DNA from 4 places in the Mesorhizobium sp. WSM4832 genome. Region 2 is predicted to be linked to each of the others. Evidence: riboswitches for the same ligand, from Rfam matches in the RefSeq annotation. Region 2 holds a riboswitch; each other region holds the start of a gene.
What was found. A riboswitch is a leader RNA that binds a small molecule or an ion and turns the genes downstream of it on or off. The one in region 2 is predicted to bind cobalamin.
Positions count from the first base shown of each region.

Region 1 (7,113 bases), on a different contig from region 2:
GCTCCGGCATGTCGACGCCGACGCCATTGCCGCGCGGATAGCGGAAGGCGATCGGGCCATCATCATATGACGCGGCGGTGCGCACCATATGGCGCAGCTCCGCCTCATCCGCCGCTGCCATGACGACGAAGCCGGGCAGCGTCGCCAGGAAGGTGGTGTCGAATGCACCGCAATGGGTTGCGCCGTCTGCGCCGACGAAGCCGGCACGGTCGATCGGGAAACGCACCGGCAGCTTCTGGATCGCCACGTCATGGACGACCTGGTCGTAAGCGCGCTGCAGGAAGGTGGAATAGATGGCAGCGAAGGGCTTGTAGCCTTCGGTGGCCAGCCCCGCGGCGAAAGTCACCGCATGCTGCTCGGCAATGCCGACATCGAAAGTCCGCTTCGGAAACACCTCGCCAAAGAGGTCGAGGCCGGTGCCGCTCGGCATGGCGGCGGTGATGGCGACGATGCGGTCGTCCTCGCGCGCCTCCTGGATCAGGCTCTCGGCGAAGACCTTGGTGTAGGCTGGCGCGTTGGCCGGCGCCTTGGCCTGCGCGCCGGTGATGACGTCGAATTTGTTGACGCCGTGATATTTGTCGGCCGCGGCCTCCGCCGGCGCATAGCCCTTGCCCTTCTGGGTCACGACATGGATCAGCACCGGGCCTTTGCCGTTGTCGCGCACGTTTTTCAGCACCGGGATCAGGTGTTCGAGATTATGCCCGTCGATCGGGCCGATGTGATAGAAGCCGAGCTCCTCGAACAGCGTGCCACCGGTGACGTAGCCGCGCGCATGCTCGACGGCGCGGGTGATGGCGCGGTCGGCGCGCTTGCCGAGATAGGATGTCAGCTTCTTGCCGAAATCGCGCAGGCCCAGATAGGCCTTGCCGGAGGCGAGTCGCGCCAGATACGCGCTCATCGCGCCGGTCGGCGGCGCGATCGACATGTCGTTGTCGTTGAGGATGACGATCAGCCGGGCATCGAGCGCGCCGGCATTGTTCAGCGCCTCGAAGGCCATGCCGGCCGACATCGAGCCATCGCCGATGACGGAAATGACATTGTTGCGGCTGCCCGACAGGTCGCGCGCCATGGCCATGCCGAGGCCGGCCGAAATCGAGGTCGAGGAGTGCGCGGCGCCGAACGGGTCGTATTCGCTCTCGGCCCGCCGCGTGAAACCGGAGAGACCGCCTTCCTGGCGCAGCGTGCGGATGCGGTCGCGGCGGCCGGTCAGGATCTTGTGCGGGTAGGCCTGGTGGCCGACATCCCAGATCAGCCGGTCCTGCGGCGTGTTGAAGACGTAGTGCAACGCAACGGTCAATTCGACCACGCCGAGGCCGGCGCCGAGGTGGCCGCCAGTCTGCGACACGGCGTCGATCAGTTCGGCGCGCAGCTCCGCGGCAAGCTGCGGCAGCGCGCCCTCGTCAAGCGTCCGCAAATCCGCCGGAATGCGGACCTTGTCGAGCAGCGGCGTGTCTGGCTTCACTCGGGCGCGTCCTGCCTCAATCGATCGAACACGGCGCTACCAGCGAATTGCGCCATAATCATGCGCGGGAATAGGCCGCCGGCAGGCGAATGTAAATGCGCGTCAGTGACGCGCAGCCTTCGCCCACCTTAACCTTCGGGCAGCGGGATGAACTCTTCCTCATCGCCAGGAACGATATCGAAGCGGCCTGTCTTCCATTCCTGCTTGGCCTGCTCGATACGTTCTTTCGAGGACGCGACGAAATTCCACCAGATGTAGCGCTTGGAGCCCAGCGAGGCGCCGCCGAACAGCATGAAATGCGCGCCGCGCTCGGAGGAAACGACGATTTCCTCGCCCGGCTTGAACACCAGAAGCCGCTCGGCCGGGAAAACATCGCCGGCGATCGAGACGTCGCCGTCCAGCGTGTAGATGGCGCGCTCCTCGGCATCGGCCGGGATTTTCAGGCTGGCACCCGATGCCAGGCGCAGGTCGGCGTAAAGCGTGTCCGAGGCGGTCGCGACCGGCGAGCGCAGCCCCGAAAACTCGCCGATGACGACGCGGCCGCTAACGCCGTCGGCATCGATCTCGGGCAAGCGGGCCACCGACGTGTTGGCGAACACCGGGGCGACTTCTTCCTTGCCGTCCGGCAGCGCGAGCCAGGTCTGCAGGCCGGAGACCGACATCGGCGCGCCGCGCAACTCTTCCGGCGTGCGCTCGGAGTGAACGATGCCGCGGCCGGCGGTCATCAAATTCACGTCGCCCGGCGCGATCACCATTTCGGTGCCGAGCGAGTCGCGATGCCTGATCCTGCCGTCGAACAGATAGGTGACGGTGGACAGCCCGATATGCGGATGCGGGCGCACGTCGAGCGCGTGGCCGGCGCGCAGGATGGCAGGGCCCATGCGGTCGAAGAAGATGAACGGCCCGACCAGACGGCGTTTCGCCGTCGGCAGGGCGCGGCGTACCTCGAAACCGCCGATATCCTTGGCGTTGGGGATGACCATCAACTCGATCTGATCGCAGGCGAAGGCGTCACCGGGTTCGGGATCGTTTCCTGGAAAGAAGCTCATGTTGTCCCTTAGGCGAAGCGCAGCGCCGACCTGGCTTTCGCCTTGGCCGCCACTTCCTCGCGATTGCGTGGTTCCTGTGTCGTTTCAAGCGAATCCAGCAACTCGCGCGCCGCGGCGGCAATCGCCTCGACAGCATGGTGGAAGGCATGCTCGTTGCGTTTGGACGGCTTGGTCGAGCCGCTCAGCTTACGGACGAACTGAAGCGCGGCGTCATGCACTTCGTCATTGGTCGCCGGCGGTTCGAAATTGGCCAAGGTCTTGATGTTGCGGCACATGGCTTGAACTCCTTACCTGCTTTCTCTGCCCCACCCTTTGTCAACTATTCCGCGTCGAGCGGTTCCGTTCCAACCGGCTTGCCGTCGCGCGACAGCCTGATCTTCTCGACCTTGTCCTCGGCCGCCTTCAGCAGCCGGTCGCAATGGGCCTTGAGCGCTTCGCCGCGCTCATAGATCTTGATTGACTGGTCGAGCGGGACGTCGCCGCGCTCCAGATCGTCGACGATCTTCTCCAGCGCGTCGAGCGCCTGTTCGAAGCTCATCGCCTTGACGTCCTCATTGCCTTCGACAGCCATGCTTTATCCCTTCATCAGCCGCCCGACATGGGCGGCGACCGAAAATGCCAGTCCCTGCAGATCGTAGCCGCCTTCCAGCAGGCTGACGAGCCTATTGCGGCTGTGGCGGCCGGCGCGCTCCATCAGCTGGCCGGTCGCCCAGTCGAAATCATCCTCGGTCAGGTTGATCTCGGCGAGCGGGTCGCGGTGGTGCGCGTCGAAGCCGGCGGAAATGATGATCAGGTCCGGCGCGAACGCATCGATGGACGGCAGCACGCGCGACAGGAAGGCGTCGCGGAACAGATCGCTGCCGGTCTGCGGCGCGAGCGGGGCGTTGACGATGTTGCCGGCGCCGGTTTCGCTCTTCGCCCCGGTGCCCGGGTAAAGCGGCATCTGGTGCGTCGAGCAGTAGAGCACCGACGGATCGTCCCAGAAAATGTCCTGCGTGCCGTTGCCGTGGTGGACGTCCCAGTCGACGATGGCGACGCGTTCGGCCTGATGCTTCTTCTGCGCATAGCGGGCGGCGATGGCCGCCGTATTGAACAGGCAAAAACCCATTGCCGTCGCCTTTTCGGCATGGTGGCCGGGCGGGCGGGCGGCGACGAAGGCATTGGCGGCGCGGCCCTCGAAGACGTCGTCTACCGCCGCATTGGCGCCGCCGATCGCCGTCACCGCGGCCTGCCAGCTCTTCGGGCTGGCGCTGGTGTCAGCATCGATCGAGGCGATGCCGCTCTGAGGGATCGCCGCTCGCACGCGTTCGACGAAGTCCTCGGGATGCGCGTAAAGGATAGTCGCCTCGTCACCTTCCGGCGCCTTGACGCGGTCGAGCGCCGAAAAAGCCTCGTCGTCCAGCACGCGTTCGATGGCGCGCAGGCGATCGGGCCGCTCGGGGTGGCCGGGCGGCGTGATGTGTTCCAGGAAGATCGGGTGCGTGTAGAGACGGGTGGCCATGGCGCCTAATCTAGGCACCCGCGACGTGGATGACCATGTTTGGAAGCCGAATGGCTGGGGAAAATTGCGCCTTGCCATGTCGCCCGCGCCATTGGCGCTGCCCAAGCTTCGCGGTAAGGTCGCCTCGCTGCCTGGTGCCCGCGACGCGGGAGAATCGGGAACACGGTTGAACTCCGTGGCGTGCCCAACGCTGTGAGGGGGACCGCGCCGGCAAAGCCACTGTCGATGACGGGAAGGCGCCGGATGCGGGACGATCCCGAGCCAGAAGACCGGCCTGGCAGACATGGTCATCCGCTTGGTCAGGCGGGTGACTGCTTGTCGCAAGGGGAAAAGCGATGACGGCAGCAGCGATCGCCGCAAGCGGCGATGACTTTGACCAATTTGCGCGCGACGCCGTCTACCGGGCGATGTTCACCAGGCGCGACGTGCGCAGCCATTTTATCCCGGACGATCTCGATGACGGTGTGCTGGCGCGCTTGCTCACCGCCGCCCACCATGCGCCGTCGGTCGGCTATATGCAGCCGTGGAACTTCATCGTCATTCGCGATGCAGCAAGGCGGCGGCAGGTGCGCGACCTGTTCCTCGCCGCGCGCGAGCAGGAACTGCCGGCGATCGAGGCGGAGCGGCAGGCGCTCTACCGCAAGCTCAAGCTCGAAGGCATCTGCGAAGCTGCTCTCAATCTGTGCATCACCTGCGACCGGCAGCGATCAAAGGACTCGCCGCTGGGGCGCTGGCACAATCCGGAAATGGACCTCTACAGCACCGTCTGCGCCGTGCAGAATTTCTGGCTGGCGGCGCGAGCCGAAGGCGTCGGCGTCGGCTGGGTCAGCATCATCGAAACCGAAGCGCTCAAGCAGCTTCTGTCAATTCCAGAACATGTCACGCCGATCGCCTATCTCTGCGTCGGCCGCGTTTCGGCCTTCGCGCCGAGGCCGGACCTCGAAGCGCATGGCTGGGGCAAGCGCCTGCCGCTGCCGGAACTGGTGATGAGCGAGACGTTTCGCGGCGCCGGCGAAGCGCCGCTCAAATCGGCGATAGCAAGGCTTGGCTGTCCGCCAAAGCCCTGATCGGCCGGCCGCTGATCAAGCGGCCCGGGGCGTATCCCAGCGCGAGCCGCCACCGACGGAGCCCAGCGCCTTGTCGCGCAGTTCCCTGAACTTCGAGGATGCCTCGGCCAGCCGGCCGTCCCATTCGGGGTTGGGGACCTGGCCCTCGATGGCTTCGAAATAGACCTGCATCAGGGAGGCGATCGCAAAAGGCTCGATGAAGGCTGCCTTGAAGGCCCAGGCAAAGACGATTGCCAGCACGAAAGCCCAGCCGGCAAGCTGACCCGGCATGACCCAAAGGATCGCGGCGGCAGGCGCCAGCATCAACAGGAAGATGACGAAGGACACGCCCCACATGATCACCGCCAGCCAGACGGCATTCTTGACCATGTGCTTGCCGTTCTGCGCGTAAAGCACGACGCCTTGCCGCGCCGTCTCGAAAGGCGAGCTCGAATTGATGCGGATGTTGTAACCGAGGATGATCTCGTCGACATAGGTCAGCGACAGGCGGATGACGGTGTTGATGAAGCTGACCAGCCCGCTCAGGCCCGGAATGGGCAGGAAGGCGGCGATGCCGCCGATCAGGCCGGTGATGGCGCGGATGGCGCCCTTGACCAACTGGTCGACGACGAAAAGGATGTTGGCCTCGGCGAAACGCTGGGTCACCACTTCCTTCGCGTAGGCGATCTGGCCCTGGCCGTCGGGAACGTCACGGCCGTCGATCAAATGCACCATGACGGCGATATGGCCGGCCTTGAGCACGTAGAGGATGTATTCGCGGATCCAGTAGACGGCGATCGAGACGACGCCGAAGCCGACCACGCCGCCCCAGAGCGCAAATGACGTCGGGCCGTCAGGATCGGTCGAGATGTGGCCGACGCCGTAGCCGACGCTGGCGCCCGTGCCGGTCGCCATGATGTAGGCGATCGTGATGCCGAAATAGACGATCATGCGAAAGACGATGAACGGCCATGTCCGCATCATGATGGACACCGACCTGGCGATGCTGAAGTCCCACATGCCCCGACTCTCCAACCCTCGCGCATGACCCCGAAAATCGGAATCGATTTTCGGAGAAGGATCATGCGCTGAATCAAGTTTTTACAGCGTCCTTTGCGCGTTCAAAGAACGCGCGGTGCTATAGTAGGTGGCGCAGAAGGATGCGCTCGCCCCATTGATTGTCAATCGCGGCAGGGTTGCGCTGGCCCGAAACCGGTGCACAACGCGGTGGCTTGGTTACCCAAGCGTGCCCTCAAAGCTTCTTTCGCAAGCCTTCGAGCAGTTGCTTGAACGCCGCGATCGCCTTCTTCGACGTCGCTTCGGGATCTTTCGAATTGGCGATGCGCTGCGCGGCCTGGCTGCTGGCGCCGTTGATAAGCCGCGCGGCGGTCTCGGGATCGAAATCGGGAACGACGACGCCTTCCTCCTGCAGCCTGGTCAGATGATCCGTCATTGACGCGGTGCAGGCGTTGGCGTTCGGCCACTGCGCCGGATCGCCGAGCACGGCCGGGCCGTCGCGGAACATGATGCGCTGGATCTCCGGCTCCAGCGCCATCTCGATATAGGTGGTGCATTCGTCGACGAAGTGCCGCCAGCGGGTCGGTGCTTTCGAAGCCACCTCGTTGACACGCACGGCCATCTCGCCGTCGATTTCGGCGATCACCGCCTGCAGCAGCCCTTTCTTGTCGCCGAAATGATGGTAGAGCGCGCCGCGCGTCAGGCCGGCCGAAGCGGTGAAATCGTCCATCGAGGCCTCGGCATAGCCGATCGTGCCGAAGGCGTGGCGGCCGGCCGCGATCAGCTTGGCGCGTGTCTCAGCGATCATCTCCTTGCGCGGTCTGTGCATGGCTCTGGACCTATTAACATACGCATCGTATGCCAATTGACATACGCAACGTATGAACTATCTGACACTCATACGCTGCGTATGTAATCGCAGCGCCTTCCCTTGTCGAGGAGCAGGATCATGCGAAACCCATATTCGGACATCTTTCGGGCTCCCGGCACGAAAGGCTTTGCCGCCGCTGCCTTCATCGCGCGGTTGCCGATCGCCAT
Region 1 covers NZ_JBVVQH010000007.1:236,240-243,352, forward strand. Annotated here, with positions in the region: gene dxs (1-deoxy-D-xylulose-5-phosphate synthase) at 1-1,462, opposite strand, end outside; gene AC0L2L_RS12825 (pirin family protein) at 1,591-2,511, opposite strand; gene AC0L2L_RS12830 (DUF2277 domain-containing protein) at 2,520-2,786, opposite strand; gene AC0L2L_RS12835 (exodeoxyribonuclease VII small subunit) at 2,831-3,082, opposite strand; gene AC0L2L_RS12840 (histone deacetylase family protein) at 3,086-4,012, opposite strand; cobalamin riboswitch at 4,127-4,305, shown strand; gene bluB (5,6-dimethylbenzimidazole synthase) at 4,348-5,079, shown strand; gene AC0L2L_RS12850 (hypothetical protein) at 5,095-6,078, opposite strand; gene AC0L2L_RS12855 (TetR/AcrR family transcriptional regulator) at 6,311-6,904, opposite strand; gene AC0L2L_RS12860 (MFS transporter) at 7,025-7,113, shown strand, end outside.
Region 1: another riboswitch for cobalamin. It lies ahead of bluB (5,6-dimethylbenzimidazole synthase); the one in region 2 lies ahead of AC0L2L_RS08235 (DUF1636 family protein).

Region 2 (7,113 bases):
TGCGCTCCAGCACATCCAGTAACGCGCGCGGCGATTGCGGAATCCCGTCAACCGCATAGCCCTGTTCCTTCAGGTCCTGCAACATGGCGAGCACGCTCGACGGCACATCAAGCCCGACAGCGTAGCCGGTCCGTCCGGGCGCGCTCGGATAATCCGGTATCAGGATTGCCAGCTTGCGCTTGGCCCGTGCCGTCCGCTGCAAGCGGATAAACGCCGCGATACGCCGGGCAACTTGCGCAACCCGGTCTGCTTCCGGCCGGTTGGCGAAGGCGCGGAAGGCCAGCGCCGGATCGGTCTCGACCTCGCCCTTGAAGGAGATCGCACCGGCAAGGATACGGCCGTCGAGCTCGGGCAGGACGACATGCATGGCGAGATCGGCGGGCGCCAGGCCACGCTTGTTCTTTTCCCAAACCTCGCGCCTTGTCGTGGCGACAATCACCTGGAAGACCGGCACGCCGGCGCGGTCGAACACGGTCTCGGCGCCGGGTTCCGCTCCGGAGGCGAAGGCCGTGGCGGTGATGATGGCGGATGGGTTCAGTGAGGCGAGGGCGTTTTCGACGAAGGCCAGGGATGCTGGGTCCTTGAGGCTGGAGACGAAGATCGGGACCGGTGCCAAGCCTTCCGAGCGCAGCGCCTCCACCAGTGCGTCTATGGGCGCCACGTCGGCAGCAAGCAGCATCGAGCGGTAGAAGAGGATGGGGATGACCGGGGTGAGGTTGCCAGCGTCGCGTTCGGTCGCCCCCCTCTCTGTCCTGCCGGACATCTCCCCCTCAAGGGGGGAGATTGCTCTGTCGTTGACGGTTTCGCCAATCGCGGATGTTGCAGATGGCTCTTTTCCTGCAGATGAAGAAAAAGCGCCAGGCCCGGTGCCGGCCGATCTCCCCCCTTGCGGGGGAGATGTCCGGCAGGACAGAGGGGGGGGCGAAGGATCGCCAACGCTCGATAGGACTGGTTTTTCCACGACGCCCAACCCCGGCTCATAAAACCCGGCTTTCGGCACACCGACCGGCGCGGCCACGGCCGCATCCGACCCCGCCAGCCTCGCCAATCTTTGCACCAGCGCGCTCATATTGGCCGGGCCGCCTTCGCGGAAATAGCCGAGCAAGGCGTCCAACTCGGCGCGCGGCAGCGTCGAAGCTTCAATCAGGCGGTGGTCCTCGTCATGGCTTTCGCCGGGCAACAGCGCGAGCTCGATGCCGCGCTCGCGCGCCACCGCCGCCAGCTGGTCGCAGCCATAGCGCCACCAGTCATAACCACCGAGGATGCGGACCAGGATGACCCTGGCGTGGCGGGCGACGCTGTCGATCCACAGGTCGACCGACATCGGATGGCGGAGATCACGCAGTGCTGCGAGCCGCATCGAGGGCAGTCGTCCGGCGTCGGCTTTCCAGGCGGCGGCCAGTCCGGCGAGGTCGCTGTCGGTGAAGGACAGCGCCACGATATCCGCAGGCGTCTGCCTGAGATCGATCGGCTCGGCGAGATCGTCGAGCGAAGCGGATGTCGTGGTGAGGATATGCATCGTTGTTCGTGTTGGCCTCAGCCTGCAAGGATACGTTCGATCGCGGGGCGGTTCAGCCCCTTGAGGCCGATGACGACGAGCCGCGAGCGGCGGTCGTCCTCAGCCGCCCAGGCGCGGTCGTAATAGTGGTTGACGCGGGGGCCGACGGCCTGCAGCAGAAGCCGCATCGGCTTGCCGCCGACTTCGACGAAACCTTTGACGCGCAACACGTTTTCCTGCTCGGCCGCGGTGGCGACGCGCTTTGCCAGTTCGTCCGGGTTCGAGATCGACGGGATGTCGATGACGAAGGAATCGAAATCGTCATGCTCGTGGTCGAGCTCGTTGTCATGGTGGGTCTTGCGGTTCTCGATGTCGTCCTCGACGGCGAGCCCGAGGCCGAGCAGCACGGATGGATCGACCTTTCCCTGGGTGGTCGGCACGACCTTGACCGCGCGCGCCACATGCTTACCGATGACGGCGTTGGCGCGAGCCGAGCCCGCCGCGTCCATCAGGTCGCTCTTCGACAGGATGATCAGGTCGGCGCAGGCGATCTGGTCCTCGAACACCTCCTCGACCGGATCGTCATGGTCGAGCGAGCCGTCCGCGGCGCGCTGGGCCTGCAGCGCATCCATGTCGGAGGCGACGCGGCCGTCGGCCAGCGCCGGGCCGTCGACCACGGCGATGACACCGTCGACCGTGACGCGGCTCTTCACCGTCGGCCACTGGAAGGCCTGGACGAGCGGCTTCGGCAGGGCCAGACCCGAGGTCTCGATCAGGATGTGGTCGACCCTCGGCGTGCGCGACAGGATCTGGTCGAGCGCCGGTACGAAGTCGTCGGCGACCGTGCAGCAGATGCAGCCATTGGCAAGCTCGACGATGTTTTCCTCCGGGCAGGCGTCGACGCCGCAGCTTTTCAGGATCTCGCCGTCGATGCCGACGTCGCCGAACTCGTTGACGATGATGGCTAGCCGCTTGCCCTTGGCGTTTTCGAGCAGGTTACGGATCAGCGTCGTCTTGCCGGCGCCGAGGAAGCCGGTGACGACGGTACAGGGAACACGGGAGAGGTTGGCGGACGAATCTGGCGCGGTCATGGTCAGTCCTTCAGCAGGTCGAGGGGAGGGATACGGGCAACGAGGCCGCGCTTGAGGGATTCAGGCCGGCCGCGCCACGGGATGAGGCCATCGGTCGAGGTGGCGAAGAGTTTTGCGCCGGCGACGAGGTCTGGGCCGCTGGTCGCCTCCAGATCGCCGAAGACATAGCTCCAGCAGCCGTCGCGCAGAAGCGCCGCGCTCAGGCGGCGCTTGCAATTGCCGAGGCATTCTACCGTGCGGATGCGGATGTTTTCGCCCGAGGCGGCGCGGCGCGTGCCTTCGGCCAGCAGGGCACCGGCGCGCGGGTGCGCGTCCGAGCCGGTCTCGTCGCGGCATGACGAGCAGACGATGACGGTCACGCCGGCCAGCGGGTCGGGCTCGGTTGAAATATCCGCATTGTTTGCCGGAAAACTGCCGTTGCTGTCCAAAACCAGGGCTCCTTGCCCGGAAAACCCGCCGGGCATTCGGATACTTTAAGTCTCAGACGGCAGGTCTCCTGGCTCGCGAGTCGTCGCCTTGAATGCCGCCTTCCCGGGAACATCCCAGTGGTTTTCGGCCGAGGCTCGTCGCTTACAGTTGCGGGGACAGCCGCGGATTTGGGCATTCTTGCCCGCACCGCATTCCCTCTTGGCTCCTCCCTTTGCCGGGAGAAGACCGTCTGCTGCGGATTTAGGCTTACGGCTGGGTGCCTGTCAACGCGGCTACGACATCTCGATGTCGGCCAGCGCTGGACCAAGGTCGCCGGCCGGCGTGACTTCGATCGCCTCCAGGCCGAGCCATGCCTGCATCTGCTTCAACTCGTCGAAGAGCTGGGCGGCTGTCTCAGGCGGCGCGCCGCCCTCGGCATAGGCGGCATGGACGCGCAGCACGCTCGCCGGCCGATCGGCCCTGAGATCGACGCGCGCGACGATCCGGTCGCCGAGCAGGAACGGCAGCACATAGTAGCCATACTGGCGCTTTGCGGCCGGCGTGTAGATCTCTATGCGATAGCGGAAGTCGAAGAGTTTCTCCGTTCGGGTGCGTTCGAAGACGACCGGATCGAAGGGCGCGAGCAGGGCGCGTGCCTCGATACGGCGCGGGATGCGCGCGTCCTTGTGGAGATAGGCGGTCTTGTCCCAACCTTCGACGCGCACCGGCAGCAATTCGCCCGTTTCGACCAATTCCTCGATGCGGTCCTTCGTATCGCCGGGCGCCAAGCGGAAATAGTCGCGCAGGTCGCCATAAGTCGCGATGCCATGGGCGCGGGCGGAAATGCGCAGCAATTCGCGATGCGCGTCCTCGACCGATGGCACGGGCAGATCGAGCACCGCCTGCGGCAAAACGCGCTCGGGCAGGTCGTAATAGCGTTCGAAGCCGCGCCGGTGGGCGGTGGTGATGCGGCCGGCCCAAAACAGCCATTCAAAGGCGTGCTTGGCCTCGCTCCAGCCCCACCAGCCGCCATTGCCCTTATGGCCTTCGATATCGGAGGCGGCGATCGGCCCGCGTTCGGCGACCTGCGCATAGATCTCGTCGATCATCTCCTTGCGTTCACGACCCCATTTCGCGAGACCGAGATACATCTCGTCGCCCTGCTCGGCGCGCTGCATGCGCCAGCGCATCAGGGGATAGGTCCCGACGGGCAGGAAAGACGCCTCATGCGCCCAATATTCAAAGACGGTGCGCTTGCGCGTGACCGCGGCGTTATCGAGCAGCGCAAGCGGGTAGGGGCCGAGGCGCGAATAGAGCGGCATATAATGAGCGCGCACCACGGCGCTTACGGAGTCGATCTGCAATAGACCGGTTCGCGAAAGCACGCGCGCAAGGTGGCGGCGATCCGGAACTCCACCGGGCCGGGGGTCGTTAAACCCCTGGGCGCCGAGCGCGATGCGCCTGGCCATGGCGAGCGAGATTTTCTCCTTCATCAAGGTGCCTTTGCCCCGATCATTTGTTGGCTTTTCAGCCGGTGATTCCGGCGATGCTAGCAGGCAAATGGCGGGAGATGTGTCAGGAGAGAAAAGTGGAGTAAAAAATGAAGGGAATCAAACAGGAGCGGATGAGACCAGTTTCTTCCGATATGGCGTCCAAGGCCGGATTTTGAACAAGGTTTGACTTGCGTCACCGAAACCGCTGCGCTAACCCTCGCCGCGTTGCAGCATAGGCCCCCTAAAACGGTTCAGCGGTTAAACTGTCACGCTTCCGCATTAGAGTTCGTTGCTGTAATCAAAGTGAACTGCCCCGCCGAAGGAAAGTCGCCGCATGAGCGCACTCCTGAGTTCCTATCTGCCCATCGTCCTGTTCATCGCCGTGGCGATGGTCGTTGGTCTGGCGCTTATCGTCGCCCCCTTCCTGGTGGCCTACCGCAATCCCGACCCGGAAAAGCTTTCCGCTTACGAATGCGGGTTCAACTCGTTCGACGACGCCCGCATGAAATTCGACATCCGCTTCTATCTGGTGTCGATCCTGTTCATCATCTTCGATCTCGAGGTCGCCTTCCTGTTTCCATGGGCGGTGTCCTTCTCCAAGCTCGGCATGCTTGGCTTCTGGTCAATGATGGTGTTCCTGGCGGTGCTGACCATCGGCTTTGCCTATGAATGGAAAAAAGGAGCGCTGGAATGGGATTGAACGATAGTTCAGGCACCCTCGTCGCGCCGAAGCCCAAGGGCATCATCGACCCCAACACCGGCAGGCCGGTGGGGCAGGACGATCCCTTCTTCCTTGAAATCAACAATGAACTGGCCGACAAGGGTTTCCTTGTCACCTCGACCGAAGCGCTCATCACCTGGGCGCGCAGCGGCTCGCTGATGTTCATGACCTTCGGCCTTGCCTGCTGCGCGGTCGAGATGATCCACACCTCGATGCCGCGTTACGACTCGGAGCGTTTCGGCGTCGCGCCGCGCGCGTCCCCGCGCCAGTCCGACATCATGATCGTGGCCGGCACGCTGACCAACAAGATGGCGCCGGCGCTGCGCAAGGTCTACGACCAGATGCCCGAGCCGCGCTACGTCATCTCGATGGGCTCGTGCGCCAATGGCGGCGGCTACTACCACTATTCCTATTCGGTGGTGCGCGGCTGCGACCGCGTCGTGCCGGTCGACATCTATGTGCCCGGCTGCCCGCCGAGCGCCGAAGCGCTGCTCTACGGCATTCTCCTTCTGCAGAAGAAGATCCGCCGCACCGGCACGATCGAACGGTGAGCCGATGACCCAGGCGTTGAACGAACTCTCCACCTATCTCGGCGAGAAGCTCTCCGGCCGCATCGGCGAAGCCGTGCTTGCCTATGGCGAGCTGACAGTGTCCGTCGATCCGGGCAATCTGATCGAGGTGGCGACCTTCCTGCGCGATGATCCGCGCTGCCAGTTCATCTCGATCATCGACGTTTGCGGCGCCGACTATCCGTCGCGGGCCAGGCGCTTCGACGTCGTCTATCACCTTCTGTCGCCGAAGCAGAATGTCCGCATTCGTCTCAAGGTCCAGGCCGACGAGGAGACGCTGGTGCCGTCGCTGACCGCCGTCTATCCGGGCGCCGACTGGTTCGAGCGAGAAACCTACGATCTCTACGGCGTGCTGTTCTCGGGTCATCCGGATCTGCGCCGCATCCTCACCGACTACGGTTTCGAGGGGCATCCGCTGCGCAAGGATTTCCCGCTGACCGGCTTCGTCGAGGTTCGCTACGACGACGAGGCCAAGCGCGTGATCTACGAGCCTGTGGAATTGAAGCAGGAATTTAGAAACTTCGATTTTTTGTCGCCGTGGGAAGGGACGGACTACGTCCTGCCGGGCGACGAGAAGGCAAAGCAGTAAATGGCTGAAACCTCCGTCCGCAATTTCAACATCAACTTTGGGCCTCAACACCCTGCAGCGCACGGTGTTTTGAGGTTGGTTCTCGAGCTGGACGGCGAGGTCGTCGACCGTGTTGATCCGCATATCGGCCTGCTCCACCGCGGCACCGAGAAGCTGATCGAGCACAAGACCTATCTGCAGGCGGTTCCCTATCTCGACCGGCTCGACTATTGCGCGCCGATGAACCAGGAGCATGCTTTCGCGCTTGCGGCCGAACGGCTCCTCGGTATCGAGGTGCCGAAGCGGGGCCAACTGATCCGCGTGCTCTATGCCGAGCTCGGCCGCATCATGTCGCACATCCTCAATGTGACGACGCAGGCGCTGGACATCGGCGCGCTGACGCCGCCGCTGTGGGGTTTCGTCGAGCGCGAAAAGCTGATGGTGTTTTATGAGCGCGCCTCCGGTTCGCGCATGCATGCGGCCTATTTCCGGCCGGGCGGCGTGCACCAGGACCTGCCGCAGAAGCTGGTCGAGGACATCGGCAAATGGATCGACCCGTTCCTGAAGTCGATCGACGATCTCGACGCGCTTTTGACCGGCAACCGCATCTTCAAGCAGCGCAATGTCGATATCGGCATCGTGTCGCTGGCGGATGCCTGGGCCTGGGGCTTTTCGGGCGTGATGGTGCGCGGTTCGGGCGCCGCCTGGGACCTGCGCAAATCGCAGCCTTATGAGTGCTATTCCGAGATGGATTTCGACATCCCG
Region 2 covers NZ_JBVVQH010000004.1:250,954-258,066, reverse strand. Annotated here, with positions in the region: gene cobN (cobaltochelatase subunit CobN) at 1-1,519, opposite strand, end outside; gene cobW (cobalamin biosynthesis protein CobW) at 1,537-2,589, opposite strand; gene AC0L2L_RS08235 (DUF1636 family protein) at 2,592-3,017, opposite strand; cobalamin riboswitch at 3,059-3,263, opposite strand; gene AC0L2L_RS08230 (winged helix-turn-helix domain-containing protein) at 3,291-4,490, opposite strand; gene AC0L2L_RS08225 (NADH-quinone oxidoreductase subunit A) at 4,825-5,190, shown strand; gene AC0L2L_RS08220 (NuoB/complex I 20 kDa subunit family protein) at 5,181-5,762, shown strand; gene AC0L2L_RS08215 (NADH-quinone oxidoreductase subunit C) at 5,767-6,369, shown strand; gene AC0L2L_RS08210 (NADH-quinone oxidoreductase subunit D) at 6,370-7,113, shown strand, end outside.

Region 3 (7,113 bases), on a different contig from region 2:
CGAGGCTCGGCAGGTGCAGGCTGGGCGGACACCGGGATGTCAAGGCTGGTCGAGGACGACGGCGGCATTGCCCGGACATGAGAGCGACGGGGCGGGTGCCCGTCGCTTCCGTGGTGTGATTCCGGCATCGGGGATGCCCAGACGGTCTATTGCATGGCTGCGGGATTCATCCACAGGAACTCCCAGACATTGCCATCCGGATCTTCGATGTGGCGGTTGAACATGAAACCGAGATCCTGCACCGGATTGGGATCGGCGCGGCCGCCTGCCGCAACGCCTTTCTCGATTACCGCGTTGACCGCTTCTTTGCTATCGACGGTCAGCGCGATCAGCATCTGGCTCTCGCGCTTCGCGTCGCCGATCGGCCGGGCCGTGAACTGGCTGTAGTGCTGGTGCGTCAGCAACATGACTCCGATCGATTCGGAGAACATGATCGAGCTGGCCTGATCATTCGAGAATTGCGGGTTGAGCGTGCCCCCGACCGCGAGATAAAACTTGGTCGCTGCTTGCAGATTGCTCACCGGCAGATTGAGGAAGAGCATTTGAGTCATCGGTTTGAATCCTCCAGTTCGTTGACCGGTACTAGTCAGTCTAGTACTCTGGACAGCTATCACGCGGGAACGGTACCGTCTAGTACTGATCGAGAGGCGCTATGAAAATTGATGTTGAGACCAGATCGGCTCGCAAGGATCGGGAAATCATCGAGGCGGCGACGGCCGCGTTCATCGCCAAGGGTTATGATGGGACCAGCATGGAGGAGATCGCCACCAGGGCATGCGCTTCCAAGCAGACGGTCTACAAGCATTTCACGGACAAGGAGACGCTTTTCAGCGAAGTCGTGGAGTCCACCGCGTCTCAGGCCAACGACGTTGTCGAGTCCGTGACGGCGCTGCTTTCCGAGGCGAAATTCCTGGAAGGCGGCCTGCAGCAGCTTGCCCGGCGATTGACCACGACGCTGATGAACGACGAGTTGCTGAAGCTGCGGCGTCTGATTATCGCCAACGCCGATCGGATGCCGCAGCTTGGCCGCAGTTGGTACGATAAAGGTTTTGAGCGCATGCTTGCCTCGGTGGCGGCGTGCTTTCAAAAGCTCACCAGCCGAGGCCTGTTGCAGACCGATGATCCCCGTTTGGCGGCCAGCCATTTGTTTGGAATGCTGCTTTGGATCCCGATGAACGAAGCCATGTTCACCGGAAGCAACCCGCGCTCGAAAGCCGACCTTGAGCGGCACGCCGATGCCTCGGTCGAAGCGTTCCTTGCCGCCTATGGTGTGCGCTCGAAGTAGGCGCGCTGCTTGGCGCTCTGCGGAGCACAACGAGCCGCGCTACGTCGCCTGTTATCTTAAGGAGATCAGTCGGCCTGAGTCAGTCAAGCCGCGTGCGCGTCTCGCGCCGAAGATCGACCATGCGGCGGCGATGAGCGCCGCTATCGTTGCAAGCAGCACGGCGAGGCTCGGCAGGTGGAAAAACATGTCCCGCCATCTGGGCTCGACGACCGCGCCGGTGCTGAAACTCTCGCCGCTGAACTGGCACAGGATCCAGGACGCGCCGCTGCGCACCATGTCTGCATCGATGTCGGAGATCAGGGCCTTCGCGTCACGCGCAGCCGAGGGCATCGTCGCCATATGGGTGAGCAGCGCCTTGGCGGCGGCCAGATAGGCATGGCTGCATTCGTTGAACGGGCTCTCTTCGTCGCCAAGGCTCCCCGGCATCAGGCCCCACAGGCAGTAGGTGAATTGCAGGTTGCCGTGATTGTAGAGCCGCCTGAACGTCGGGTCGGTCACGGTCTGGCGCTGGGCCAGGTCCAGGATATCGCCGCGGTAGCGTGCAATGACAGCCATCTGGCCATGCGTGAGACTGGGGATCTGGACGCCGGGGGGAGGCGGGGCGGAGGATCCGCTATGCGCTTGCGCCGGTGCCGCCAGTAAGACCGGCAGTGCAGCCGCCAAAAGGAAGCTAGCCGCCAGGGCGAGGAACCGTGGCAGCCAACGCATCGGAGTTCAAGCGTAGCGGCGTGCCGGGCCGCGCTGATCGCGCACCGCGACCACGCGCTCGACAACCGCGCCGAAGCCCAGTCCGACAACGGTCCACAGCACGAGTTGGATGCCGAGCGAAGCGACGCGGAACTGCCACAGCACACTCGCCGAGAAGTTTTCCGGCACTTCGTTGATGTCGGGAAGTGCTGCTTTCACCAGCGCGAAGACCACGAGGAAGGCGAGCCCTGCTGCGATCGAGGCGTTCCAGGCGCCGAGCCTATTCCACAGCCGCTGCGCCAAACCCACTGCCGCCACCATCGCCGCGATCGAGATCACGATCATGATGAAGAACAGCTCGGTGCGGTAGCCGATCGTTTCAGGATTGCCGACCGCCGGCGGGTTCGCCGGATATTTGAGGCTGGGAACCACGATCACGGCAAGGAAGCCTAGCAGCGCCAGCAGCGCCGAGGTGCCGCGTGGGCCGAGCGAGCCCAAGCGGCCGTAAGCGTAAGCGAAGACCAGCGAGAACAGCCCGCCGAGCGCGGCGCCATAGACCAGCACGCCGGTTGCCAGGCCAATGCCGGCCTGCACGGCGCGGCTGACCATCTCGGGCTCCGGCGCCTCGCCGGCCGCCTGGGCCTGCTGTTCCTCGTAGGCGATTGCCTTGTCGACCTGCGGCTCGCCATAGACGCGGGCGAAGGCGAATGCCAGAATCCCCGCAACCAGCCCGACAAGCATGCCGCGCAGCAAAAGTTTTCCGACCATGTCAGAATCCCTTCAAGCAATCCCAGGAAAACAGCGTAGCGGTTTTCCGTCCGGAATTGCGTTAGACCAGAATCGAAAGCGAGTTCAACTTTCGCTGAACCGCCTTAGTGGCAGGGAAAGCCGAGCAGGTGGCGGCCGTCATGCACGAATTCGTGCACATACATGCCGCGGATCAGCGACGTCGCGCCTTCTTCCGCACCGATGAAATAGATCGCCAGCATCAGCAGCAGCCCACCGAAGATGGCCCAGGGCAGAAGCTCGCGAACCGGAATCGGCACCGGACCGTAGGTGGTGGCGAAGGTGGTGTCGGACATTTTGACCTCCCGTGGGATACTGCGTCCCGTTGATCGAACAATGCTGCGGGATAAGGCCTGACTTTCGGCTGGTGCCGATCACAGTGGCGCGACCGTGCCGGACTCGCACCGGCTTCCAATCCCGTATCGCGCTAAAACACTTGTCAGCACTTCGTTCGCCTGTCAACGAATTGTAATGGCCGGCACGGCTTCGTGGGGCTTAATTTCACTGTGCCACGGAGTTTTTCATGCTCGCCCGCCTGACGATGATCGCAAGCAGGGCGACGCTGGCCGCGCGCAAGGGCCGGTTTCCGGGCGACGAGGCGCTGGAGCCGCGGGCCCTCGGCCGCGCCGCCTCGCTGGCCGCTTCGCTGCGCCGCGCCGACCGCGTCTGGACAAGTCCGGCGCTTGCCGCGCGCCAGACGGCCGAGGCGCTTGGCCTTGACGCGACGGTCGAGCCGCTGCTTGCCGAGCAGGATTTCGCGCGTTGGGCCGGCAAGAGCTTCGAGGAGGTGCAGGCCGAGGACCCGGAAGGCATGGCGGCCTGGCTTTCCGATCCGGACGCGGCACCCCATGGCGGCGAATCGCTTGCCGCCGTCGCCCGGCGCGGCGCCGCGCTGGTGGACCGCCTGGCCGGCGAGAGCGGCCACACCATCGCGGTGACGCATGCCGTGCCGATCCGTGCCGCCATGGTGCATGTGCTGGGCGCGCCGCTGTCCTCGGTCTGGAAGGTCGACATCGAGCCGCTGTCGATCACCGAGTTCCGTAGCGACGGCCGCCGCTGGGTGCTGCATGCGAGCGGCGTCGTCGCTGGCTGAACACTCAAGCGTGACAGATCCGTCGGATGACCTGCCAAGCTTCGGCACGGTCCGCCGGGGATATCAGGCTCGTCGTTTCAGAGACCGCTAACGGAACGGAAACGCCTTGTTGCTACGATGCTCTTCCGTGGCGAGGAGAACCCCGCCCGAGGAGCCGCCGGATATGGCCGATTATCCCGAAACCGAGCGCCGTCTTCATGCGCGTGAATTCGTGCTCAAGGACGCCACGATCATTGCCGGTGGCGTCAGGATCGGCTGCTCGGTCAGGAATCAGCACCACCATGGCGCGGAATTGCGCGTCGCTGCCGATGTGGACATCCCGGAGCGCTTCCTGCTCGAGGTTCCAGCCGACGATACGACTTATCGTGCCTTGGTGCGGTGGCGGCGCAACGACCGCATCGGCGTGGCGCTCTACAGCAATGAGCTGAAGGACTGACGCTCAGAGATAGCGTCGCACGCTCGCTTTGTAGGCCCTGTAGGGTTCGCCGAACTTACGCTCCAGATAGGCTTCCTCGCGCAGCACCACGCCATAATGCAGGACGGGGAAGCTCACGATGACGGCCACGACGGCCCACCAGCTGTCGAAGAGGAGCCCGATCCCGAGCAGCAGCCCCATCAGGCCGACATAGAGCGGATTGCGGGTGAAGCCGAACGGGCCGCCGGTGATGATCGCGGTGGCTGGCAGCGTCGGGTTCACATTGGTGCCGCCGCGCAACATCACGGAGCGTCCCCAGGCAATGATCGCAATCGCAAGTGCCGCCAGCGCTATGCCCAGCACGATGGTGAGTGGCCGGCCTCCGATCCTAAGCGGCCAGATGTAGCGTAGCGCCAGCATTATGATCAGCACCACGAGAAAGAGCAGCGGCGGGAACACCGCGACGCCCGGATTGTCAGCTTTGTCGTCCATTTCGCCGGCCTCGACCAAGCGCCGCCGACGGTATTATGCACGGACGCGCTCGGTGCAGCAATTCGTGAGTTGATCCAGCCTGAAACGGTGTGCAACCGCGCGCCTATTTGGAACGCAACCGCGGCGCGCGTTCAGTGCCGTTGATCAACAGGGATTTCGTGCATGAGCAGGGCAGCCGTCTGGGTGGCCCTGATCGCCATCGCTCTGGTGGGCCACTACCTGTTGCGGGCCAATGGCATGATCCGGTTCTGAGACAGCGGCGGCGCGCGGCGCCGTTCACTGGGTCAGCAGCGGCTCGCTCCGCGGCACGGCTGGCCAGCGCGCCCAGCAGGTTGCCGATGGTCAGGTCGGAGGGGTTCCATCGGCACGACATTTTTCCGATTGTCGGAAGGGGGCATGTCGGCTATTCCTCATTTCAACATTTCAAGGATTGTTGAAACGTGGACGAACGTCAGGCCCTGATCGCCTTTGGCGCGCTGTCGCAGGACACACGCCTGCGCCTGCTGCGCCTGCTGGTCGTTGCCGGACAGGAAGGCATTGCCGCCGGCTCGCTCGCCGAACAAGTCGAAGTCTCGCCCTCCAATGTCAGCTTCCATCTCAAGGAACTGGAGCGCGCCGGCCTCATAACTGCGAGGCGTGATGCCCGCTCGATCGTCTACAGCGCCGAATACGACGCGCTGTCCGGGCTGATCCGGTTCCTGATGGAGGATTGCTGCTCGGGCCGTCCGGAAATCTGCGCGCCGGCGCTTGCCGCGCCTTGCTGCCAGCCGGGCGAGAGGACCCGGCAATGACCGTCAAGTCCGCTGCCCAAGGTCAACCGATGAACACCTTCGATCTGCCGCGCCGCGTCGCCGCCGAAGCCCTTGGCACCGACCTGCTGGTGGCAACGGTGGTCGGCTCCGGCATCATGGCCGAGACGCTGACGCATGACACGGCGCTGGCGCTGCTCGGCAACACGCTCGCGACCGGCGCCATGCTGGTGGTGTTGATCACCATCCTCGGGCCGGTCTCCGGCGCGCATTTCAATCCGGCCGTCTCGCTCGTCTTGTGTTTGAATCGATCGCTGCAGGCCCGCGATCTGCCGGCCTATCTCGCCGCGCAATTCATCGGCGGCATCGCCGGCACCATCGGCGCGCATCTCATGTTCGGCCTGCCGGTTCTGGAAGTCGCAACGAAGCTGCGCGCCGGACCGGCGCAATGGTTCTCGGAGATTGTCGCGACATTCGGCCTTGTCGCTGTCATTCTCGCCGGCCTGCGCTTCGAGCGGCGGGCCGTGCCGTGGCTGGTCGGACTCTACATTACCGCCGCCTATTGGTTCACGGCGTCCACGTCCTTCGCCAATCCAGCCGTCGCGCTGGCGCGTTCGCTGACCGACACTTTTTCCGGCATCAGGCCGCTCGATCTGCCCGGCTTCATCATAGCCGAGCTGCTCGGCGCCTTGATCGCGCTTGCGTTGATGGGCTGGCTGCTGCGGCCCGCGATCATCCAGCAACCTTTGAAAGCAGAGCCATGACGGTCACGATCTACCACAACCCCGATTGCGGCACTTCCCGCAACACGCTCGCCATGATCCGCGCCAGCGGCGAAGATCCCGTCGTGATCGAGTATCTGAAGACGCCGCCAAGCCGCGAACGGCTGCTCGAACTGATCGGCGCGATGGGCATCGCCCCGCGCGCGCTGCTGCGCGAGAAGGGAACGCCTTACGCCGAGCTCGGCCTCGCCGACCCGAAATGGAGCGATGACGAGCTGATCGACTTCATGCTCGCCCATCCGATCCTCATCAACCGGCCGATCGTCGAAACACCGAAGGGCACGAGGCTCTGCCGACCATCGGAAGCGGTGCTGCCGCTTCTGGACAATCCGGTGCGCGAATTCGTCAAGGAGGATGGCGAGAAGGTTGCCTACATACGGACAGATTTGAGTGGGGCGTCTGCGCCGCCTACTTGTCCGCCGCCAGCGTCTCGTTGAGCATGCCCTTCCTGGCCCCCAGGCCAGCGCCTGGCTGCACATTGTCCCAGCTATCGACATCACCAGGGAAAATGCCGCCGCGGCTTTCCACCTCATCGCCATGCCTCTCCGGACCAGAAGGTCGATATGCAAGTACAATGAGAGCTTGTAACACGGACATGAACAATCTCGCGGATGCGAGATTTCTGTGAAGCGAACGCAACAGGCTCTTCAGTACGGGGCGCTACTGTCAGGCCGCCCGGGCAAAAAGCTCCTGGAACCGCTGCAGGTAGAGCGGCCAGCCCTGATCGCTGTCGACGCTGCCGCGCACGCCTTCCCAGCCCTGGCCATGCCGTTCGATATGGCGGTGCTCGATGTCGACCCGGGTCCGGTTTTCAGCCTCGGCCG
Region 3 covers NZ_JBVVQH010000014.1:143,064-150,176, forward strand. Annotated here, with positions in the region: gene AC0L2L_RS20460 (VOC family protein) at 147-551, opposite strand; gene AC0L2L_RS20465 (TetR/AcrR family transcriptional regulator) at 653-1,285, shown strand; gene AC0L2L_RS20470 (hypothetical protein) at 1,337-1,840, opposite strand; gene AC0L2L_RS20475 (CbtA family protein) at 2,000-2,740, opposite strand; gene AC0L2L_RS20480 (CbtB domain-containing protein) at 2,845-3,054, opposite strand; adenosylcobalamin (AdoCbl) riboswitch at 3,055-3,198, opposite strand; gene AC0L2L_RS20485 (histidine phosphatase family protein) at 3,282-3,851, shown strand; gene AC0L2L_RS20490 (PilZ domain-containing protein) at 4,015-4,287, shown strand; gene AC0L2L_RS20495 (methyltransferase family protein) at 4,291-4,758, opposite strand; gene AC0L2L_RS20500 (ArsR/SmtB family transcription factor) at 5,199-5,549, shown strand; gene AC0L2L_RS20505 (aquaporin) at 5,579-6,271, shown strand; gene arsC (arsenate reductase (glutaredoxin)) at 6,268-6,726, shown strand; gene AC0L2L_RS20515 (SRPBCC family protein) at 6,956-7,113, opposite strand, start outside.
Region 3: another riboswitch for cobalamin. It lies ahead of AC0L2L_RS20480 (CbtB domain-containing protein); the one in region 2 lies ahead of AC0L2L_RS08235 (DUF1636 family protein).

Region 4 (7,113 bases), on a different contig from region 2:
CGAGCGCCGTTTTAGTACCCTGTTTGAACCAGCCCAGAGGCGCTCCCTGCGGTCATTCTTCTGGAATGACAGGAAGCTCATTATCGGCTACCTGGCGAACCTCGCTCCGCGTTTCGAGGTGTTCACCCCAGGCCCGCAGGAATGGACACGCCGAGCCCTGGACACAGTGCCCGCGCAAGGGGCCGTTGGGCTCTGGTCACTCGATGCGGCAGTTCACGAGACCAATGGAGAGGTCGTCGTTTCGGCTCAGGACCCGATCACGCCGCGGCAGCTTTTCCTATTCGATCTCAATGCCGCGCCGCCGATCGGTGCTCCAGTGATCCTGAAGCGCAACCCGGAGACTTTCGACGCATCCGGACTGGTGGTCACGCGCCACGAGGCAGTCTCGATCGATCAGGAGATGATCCCCTATACGCAGGTTGGTCCGGCGAACGGGAACGGAGATGCCCCGGTTCACCTTTCCGCCTATGGCGGGTTCGGCATATCGCTCCTGCCCTGCTACTACTCCTCGCTCGGCAAGCTGTGGCTCGAGCGCGGCGGCACGTGTGTGGTGGCGAACATCCGCGGCGGCGGCGAGTTCGGCACCTGCTGGCACGATGCCGGGCGCAGGGAGGGCAAGCGTCTCGCCCATGACGATTTCGCCGCCGTTGCCGCCGATCTCGTGCGAAGGGGCATCACGCTGCCGAGGCGGATTGCCGCCGAGGGCGGCTCAAATGGCGGCCTGCTGATCGCCAACATGCTTACCCGCTATCCTGAGCACTTCGGCGCGCTGTTCTGCATGGTTCCACTTATCGACATGCGCCGCTACACCAAACTCCTGGCGGGCGCGAGCTGGATCGACGAATATGGCGATCCCGACAAGGCTGACGATTGGGCTTTCCTGAAGGAAATCTCGGCCTATCACACTGCCACGCCGGGACAGCCCTATCCGCCTATTCTGCTCGCCACCATGAGACGCGACGACCGCGTCCACCCGGGCCATGCGCGTAAGATGGCCGCCAAACTGCAAGCTCTTGGCTATCCCGCTTACTTCTACGAGGCCAGCGCCGGCGGGCACAGCTACGGCAAGGACAATCGCGAGCAAGCCGCACTCATCAGTCTTGGCACCAATTTCCTTCGCAGCGCGATCGGGTGGCATGCCGATGGCTTCAATAAAGGACCGGGCGCTCGACAAGGGCGAACTTCGGATGACTGAGTACAGGTCGAGGACTGCGACAAAGGTGCAAATCATGCGAGTACAGTTTGCACAAATGCGCGCTAGCGCTTTGTCGATCTCAATCAATCGACGGGGCTATTCACACCACAGTGTAAAATTCTGAAGAGCAAGGAAAAATATCATGGCAACAAAGCGGATGAATGTGGCGCGGGGAGTAGCAGCGGCCGTCGTCCTGATGCTGCTGGCACAGCAGGCAATCGCGATTCCAAAAGCCCCCTGCGCGTCTTACCCTCCCCCTCCACCTCCCCCTTATTGCTCGCGCCCGTCTACGACACCGATCTGCGAGCCAAGCTCTGGGCAGTTCCGCCTGAGCGCCTCGGGGGCATATTCGGGCTACGTTAATACCGTGCCTATCCCGCTTACTTCTATGGGATCAGCGCAGGCGGGCACAGCTACGGCAAGGACAATCCCGAGCTCGCCACATTCATCGCCTTGGGCGACGATTTCCTTGCCAGCGCGATCGGCTGGCACGCCGATAGCGTTCATTAACGACCCACAGCTCGACAAGGCGAACTTCGAAGAAGCGAGTCCGGGTCTTTAATCCGTGAGAGTGCTGCAAACAATGCGCGCAATATTTGCGAAGAATGCGCCAGTTCTCTGAGAGAGCTATCAGCACAGCAGAACTATTCACAGCGAAGTCTAACGATGAAGGAAACAACATTATCGCAACAAACCAATGAACGTATCGCGGGGAGTCACAGCGGGCGTCGTCCTGTTGCTGGTAGGCAGCAAGCCGTTGCGGTAGACCTTCCGGAACGACCCGCGGGAGGGTGCCTCGATTGAATCCGCCGTGGCAGATCCGCCTGCGGGCGTGCGGGCGATCACTAAAGATCGGGCTACGTCAACGCGTGCCCGGCAGGTTCACCGGGGTGGCTGGTCGCGCGCGCGGGTGGCGAGCACGACCGGTTACGCACGATCGTGGGGCCTTCAAGAACCGCAGGGTGAAGCTGCTCGCGCAGCAGTGTCGAGGCGATCGCTGCGCAGTTGGTCGAGACGCTGGCGGCCCAGCCCCAGCCCGCCGACCTTCGGCGCCACCTCTCCTTCCCGCTTCCGCTCATCGTCTTCGGGGGCCGGTGAGCGAATGCGCGAGCACGCTGAGCGAGCCGAGCGGGAACACGCTATTGGAATTCCCGGCGGACCGTGACGACCTGGCCCGACTTGACACTTTGAGCCCGGGGACCTCGATCTGATCCGGCGTCGCCGATGGGGATAAGGACCTCTCCGAGCCTGCGCCGATGAGAAACCGCATCGTATGCGGCTTTGGGCGAAAGAGACCGATCAGCGCATGGGCGTAATTCGCATAATCACATAAACATCTCGTTATATGTATTGACAGGGAGCGAAGCTGCTGTGATTGTGCGCGTGTCATGGTTCTCCGCGCGGCACTGCCGTAGCGGAGCTAAGAGGGAAGCCGGTGGGATGCCGGCGCTGCCCCCGCAACTGTTAGCGGCGAGCCAAGCCCATTGATGTCACTGAGGCGAACGGCCTCGGGAAGACGGGCAGAGGCTTTGACCCGCGAGCCAGGAGACCTGCCACGACGAACAACGTCCACGGGCGGGGTGTCTGGTGGTCGCGCTAGCTCGGCTTTGTGCCGCCTACTCGCGCGTTCCTTGTCCCCGCCCCAACCATCGGGGTATGGCATGACTGTCTCTCAACGAATTCCTGTGGCAACGCTCGGCGTGCCTCGCATCGGTCGACGGCGGGAACTGAAATTCGCGCTTGAAAGCTACTGGTCCGGAAAATCTCCCGCTGCCGACCTGCTCGCGACGGCGAAGACGCTACGCGCCGTTAGCTGGAGGGAGCAGCACGATCGCAGCGTGTCGAAAATCCCGTCCAACGATTTCTCGCTTTATGACCATGTGCTCGACACAGTCGCCATGGTTGGCGCGGTGCCGGCACGATACGCCTGGACTGACGGCGAGGTCCCACTCGATATCTATTTCGCCATGGCGCGCGGCAATCAAGGTCGGGAGGTGGATTGTGGACATGCCGGTGACGAGCATGTGGCCAATGGGCATGGCCTTGCCGCGATGGAAATGACCAAATGGTTCGACACCAACTATCACTACATTGTGCCGGAACTCACGGACGATCAGAGCTTTGCCCTCTCGTCGGCGAAACCGGTCGTTCATTTCCTCGAGGCCAAGGCGCTCGGCATCCATACTCGCCCGGTCCTGCTTGGACCGGTTACCTTTCTCAAGTTGGCGAAGTCACCTGAGGAAGGTTTCAACCCTATCGCGCTCCTGCCACGGCTGCTGCCCGTCTATGAGGAGCTCCTGCAGAGGCTGACGCTCGCGGGAGCCGATTGGGTGCAGATCGATGAGCCGGCGCTCGTGCTCGATCTGATTCCCAACGAACGGGATGCGCTCCAATTAGCCTACTCCCGGCTGTCGAAAGCAGCACCCGAGTTGAAGATCATGGTCGCTACCTATTTCGGATCGCTGGGAGACAATCTCGAGACCGCAATTTCTCTGCCCGTGGCGGGACTGCACGTCGATCTCGTGCGCGCTCCAGAGCAGTTGGAGACGGTCGGCCGCCTCGCGCAGAAAGAACTTGTGCTCTCGCTCGGACTGATCGACGGCCGCAATGTCTGGCGAGCGAACCTGCCTGCCATATTTGACCGCATCAAGCCGATCGTCGCCGGCTGGCCGCTGGAGCGCGTGGAGATCGCCCCGTCCTGCTCGATGCTGCATGTGCCGATCGACCTGGACATGGAAACGGCCCTCGATGCCGATGTGAAGTCGTGGCTGGCCTTCGCGGCGCAAAAGACCGGCGAGCTGGTCGTGCTCGCCCGTGCCCTGGCCGAAGGCCAGGACGCGGTCGCCGCCGAACTGGAGGCATCAGCTGAGGCTGCTGCCGTTCGCTCGACATCCGCGAAGGTGCATGATCCGCTCGTCGAAGGCCGGGTCGCCAGCATCAAGGTCGGCATGACGCGCCGCAAGAGCGCATTCGCCGTGCGCTCCAAGCTTCAGGCCGACACATTTGGCTTGCCTTCCTTCCCCACCACGACCATCGGCTCCTTCCCGCAAACAGCCGAGGTTCGCAAGGCGCGGGCAGCTCATGCCAAAGGCGAGCTGAGTTACGTCGACTACGAGGCGTTCCTGCAGAAAGAGATAAAAGCCGCCATTCGATGGCAAGAAGAGATCGGACTCGATGTGCTGGTCCACGGCGAATTCGAGCGCAACGATATGGTGCAGTATTTCGCCGAGCAGCTCTGCGGCTTCGCCTTCACACAACACGGATGGGTGCAGAGCTATGGCTCACGCTTTGTGCGACCCCCGATCATCATTGGCGATGTGTCGCGACGAAATCCGATGACACTACACTGGTGGCGATATGCCCAGTCGCTGACGCTAAAGCCGGTGAAGGGCATGCTTACCGGCCCGGTGACGATCCTCAACTGGTCCTTCGTCCGAGACGACCTTCCGCGCTCAGCCGTCTGCCGCCAGGTCGCGCTTGCCATTCGCGATGAAGTGAGCGACCTCGAAAAGGCCGGCGCCAGGATGATCCAGATCGACGAAGCCGCACTGCGCGAGGGCTTGCCGCTTCGTGAGGCCGACTGGGAGACCTATCTCGACTGGGCCGTCGAATGTTTCAGGCTGGCTTCAACGGCCGTCGGCGATGCGACCCAGATCCACACCCATATGTGCTACTCCGAGTTCGGTGACATCGTGGACGCGATTGCCGCAATGGATGCCGACGTGATCTCCATTGAAACCTCGCGCTCGCAGATGGAACTGCTCGATACGCTTCGAACCTTCAAGTATCCGAACGACATCGGTCCTGGCGTCTATGACATTCACTCGCCGCGGGTCCCGGAGGTGGGCGAGATTTCCAACCTCATTATGCTTGCGCGCGATCGATTGTTGGATGGCCAACTATGGGTGAATCCCGACTGCGGTCTCAAAACGCGCAGATGGGAGGAGGTCCGCCCTGCCCTGGTGAACATGGTGGCTGCGGCACGCGCAATTCGCGAAAAAGCGCAGACGGCGTAGGGCTCGGTGTCACTCGCGTGAGATGAGCGGCGACGCCACACCCGGGCAATGTAGGTGGGTCTATCCGGCGCACCCAAAGAAATCGGGCTGCGGCTGACGAAGCGCCTCGGCACCTTGGTATGGCCGAGGCCCTTGTTATGGTGCGGCGAAGTCAGCTGTTCCAGAGGCCGGCGTCGGCTGTGATCGAAGGAGGCCGGCCTCAAATGAGCCGGCCAGAAACGAGACGGCTCACCGCCAGCCAGTTTCGGATTATTCCGGATTTGTATAGTCCAGGTAGCATTATCATCTCCCCGATCTTGATCGCCGAAACGCAGCTCCCGACCGTCGGGAGAAGCATCGGCGATCACGCGGCGCCGGTCCGCCGAGCGCGTTCCGGAAAACCGGATGCAAGGCTAAACTGAGGGACGCTTCAAACGGCACTTCTGGAGACTACTGGGCGGAATCGACGCCCATCTGCATCAGGCCAACTCCCGCTCAATGGCTCCGTCTGCCTCTGTCTCCATCATGATCGCCGCGAGGCGAAGCCGAGCGGCCCAAGCTGGCTGGCGGACGCCTTGTGTTTTGACGGTGAATATCTGGCGCGCGACCAGGAACGCCATCGCGGAAAGTGCGAGGTTGGCTTGCTCCTAGCGGATGCCGGCAGCGACGTTCGGACCGCGCCCAACAGCGATGCGCAGATGGCCGAAATTGATGAGCAGCATCCTAAATCTCAATCGCTGCGCAGAATGCGCGCTTCGAGCGCGGCCGCGACGAAAGCTCGTCGAGCAGCTGGTGGATGGGTCTTACCGCGTAACACCTGTAGACAGGTGTCCATCGCTATTCTGCGCTTATCGGTCTCATGATGCAGATCCCGCAGCAAGATAGCCGCCGCGTCGTTGACGTCGAACACGACACACTCCGAGCTGCGGCGGCTGACCTGAACAACGACTGGCCTCTCAAATCTGATCAACCCGGTCATCCCCCTCCTCCACAGCCACTACGCGGCAAACAGCCCGGGTCGCCTTTCTTCACTCAGCTGAACGCGTCCGCTGCACCCGTGCCGCCGAGCCTGCCCATTGCCGGGCAAGCGATCGCCATGAGAGGCGTCTGGCCATGGTCAGCTTGCGTGCGATCTGCGGTTTTGCAGTGGGTGTGAGGAGCTGCTTCTCATTCGCGTGCTCTAGCCGTGAAACCTGGACAATAGTGCACTGTTTGACGCGCCTTGCCAGTCTCAAACATGCGGTCGAGGTCTACACCTGCACTTTTCCACTGCCCGATCTGCAGGCGGCGATCCACTGCATCGCGGAGGTTGGATCTTCCAATATCGCGACCCGCTTCGCAAAGCCGAAAAAGGCATTGCGCGCCGTGCTTACCGGCTTGCGCCCATCATACGCATCGTAGCATGCCCTCAGGGCGGCTTCGTGGATCATGTCTCTGCGATCTTCTGGCCATTGGTTGAGAAAATCGATCGCATCCGCAAGGCCGGCAATCTCTTGGATAATGTGCGTTGCGCGCTTCACGAAAAGCGGGCTGCTGAAAGCTTCAGCGTTCATTCGTTTCTCCAATCTTCCAAATAGCCAATTTGCGTGAAGAGGCTCCGCATCGACGCGGCGACCATGGCACAACGTGTTGTCAGGGCGATGACGGTTCAGGAGGAAGATCGGCGACTGCGGCGCGGCGGATAGCGATCCGCCAACACATCATGCAATGGCTTGGTTGCCATCAAACGCGGTCGTCACTATTAAGCTATGAAATGATTCTTACCCGGCTATTCTAAGCCCGCAGGAGCGTTTTCATGACCGAAGAAACTGAGAGCAAGGCTGACGACCTCATCGAGCTCACCGCGCAAGTGGTCTCAGCCTATGTTTCGAATAATCCGGTTCCCGTCGGTGAACTGCCTGGGCTGATCGGCCAGATCCACCT
Region 4 covers NZ_JBVVQH010000035.1:26,767-33,879, forward strand. Annotated here, with positions in the region: gene AC0L2L_RS32220 (prolyl oligopeptidase family serine peptidase) at 1-1,195, shown strand, start outside; partial or broken gene AC0L2L_RS32225 (cytochrome P450) at 2,075-2,278, shown strand; cobalamin riboswitch at 2,568-2,767, shown strand; gene metE (5-methyltetrahydropteroyltriglutamate--homocysteine S-methyltransferase) at 2,881-5,211, shown strand; gene AC0L2L_RS32235 (DUF982 domain-containing protein) at 5,921-6,169, opposite strand; gene AC0L2L_RS32240 (DUF982 domain-containing protein) at 6,441-6,743, opposite strand; gene AC0L2L_RS32245 (Ros/MucR family transcriptional regulator) at 6,986-7,113, shown strand, end outside.
Region 4: another riboswitch for cobalamin. It lies ahead of metE (5-methyltetrahydropteroyltriglutamate--homocysteine S-methyltransferase); the one in region 2 lies ahead of AC0L2L_RS08235 (DUF1636 family protein).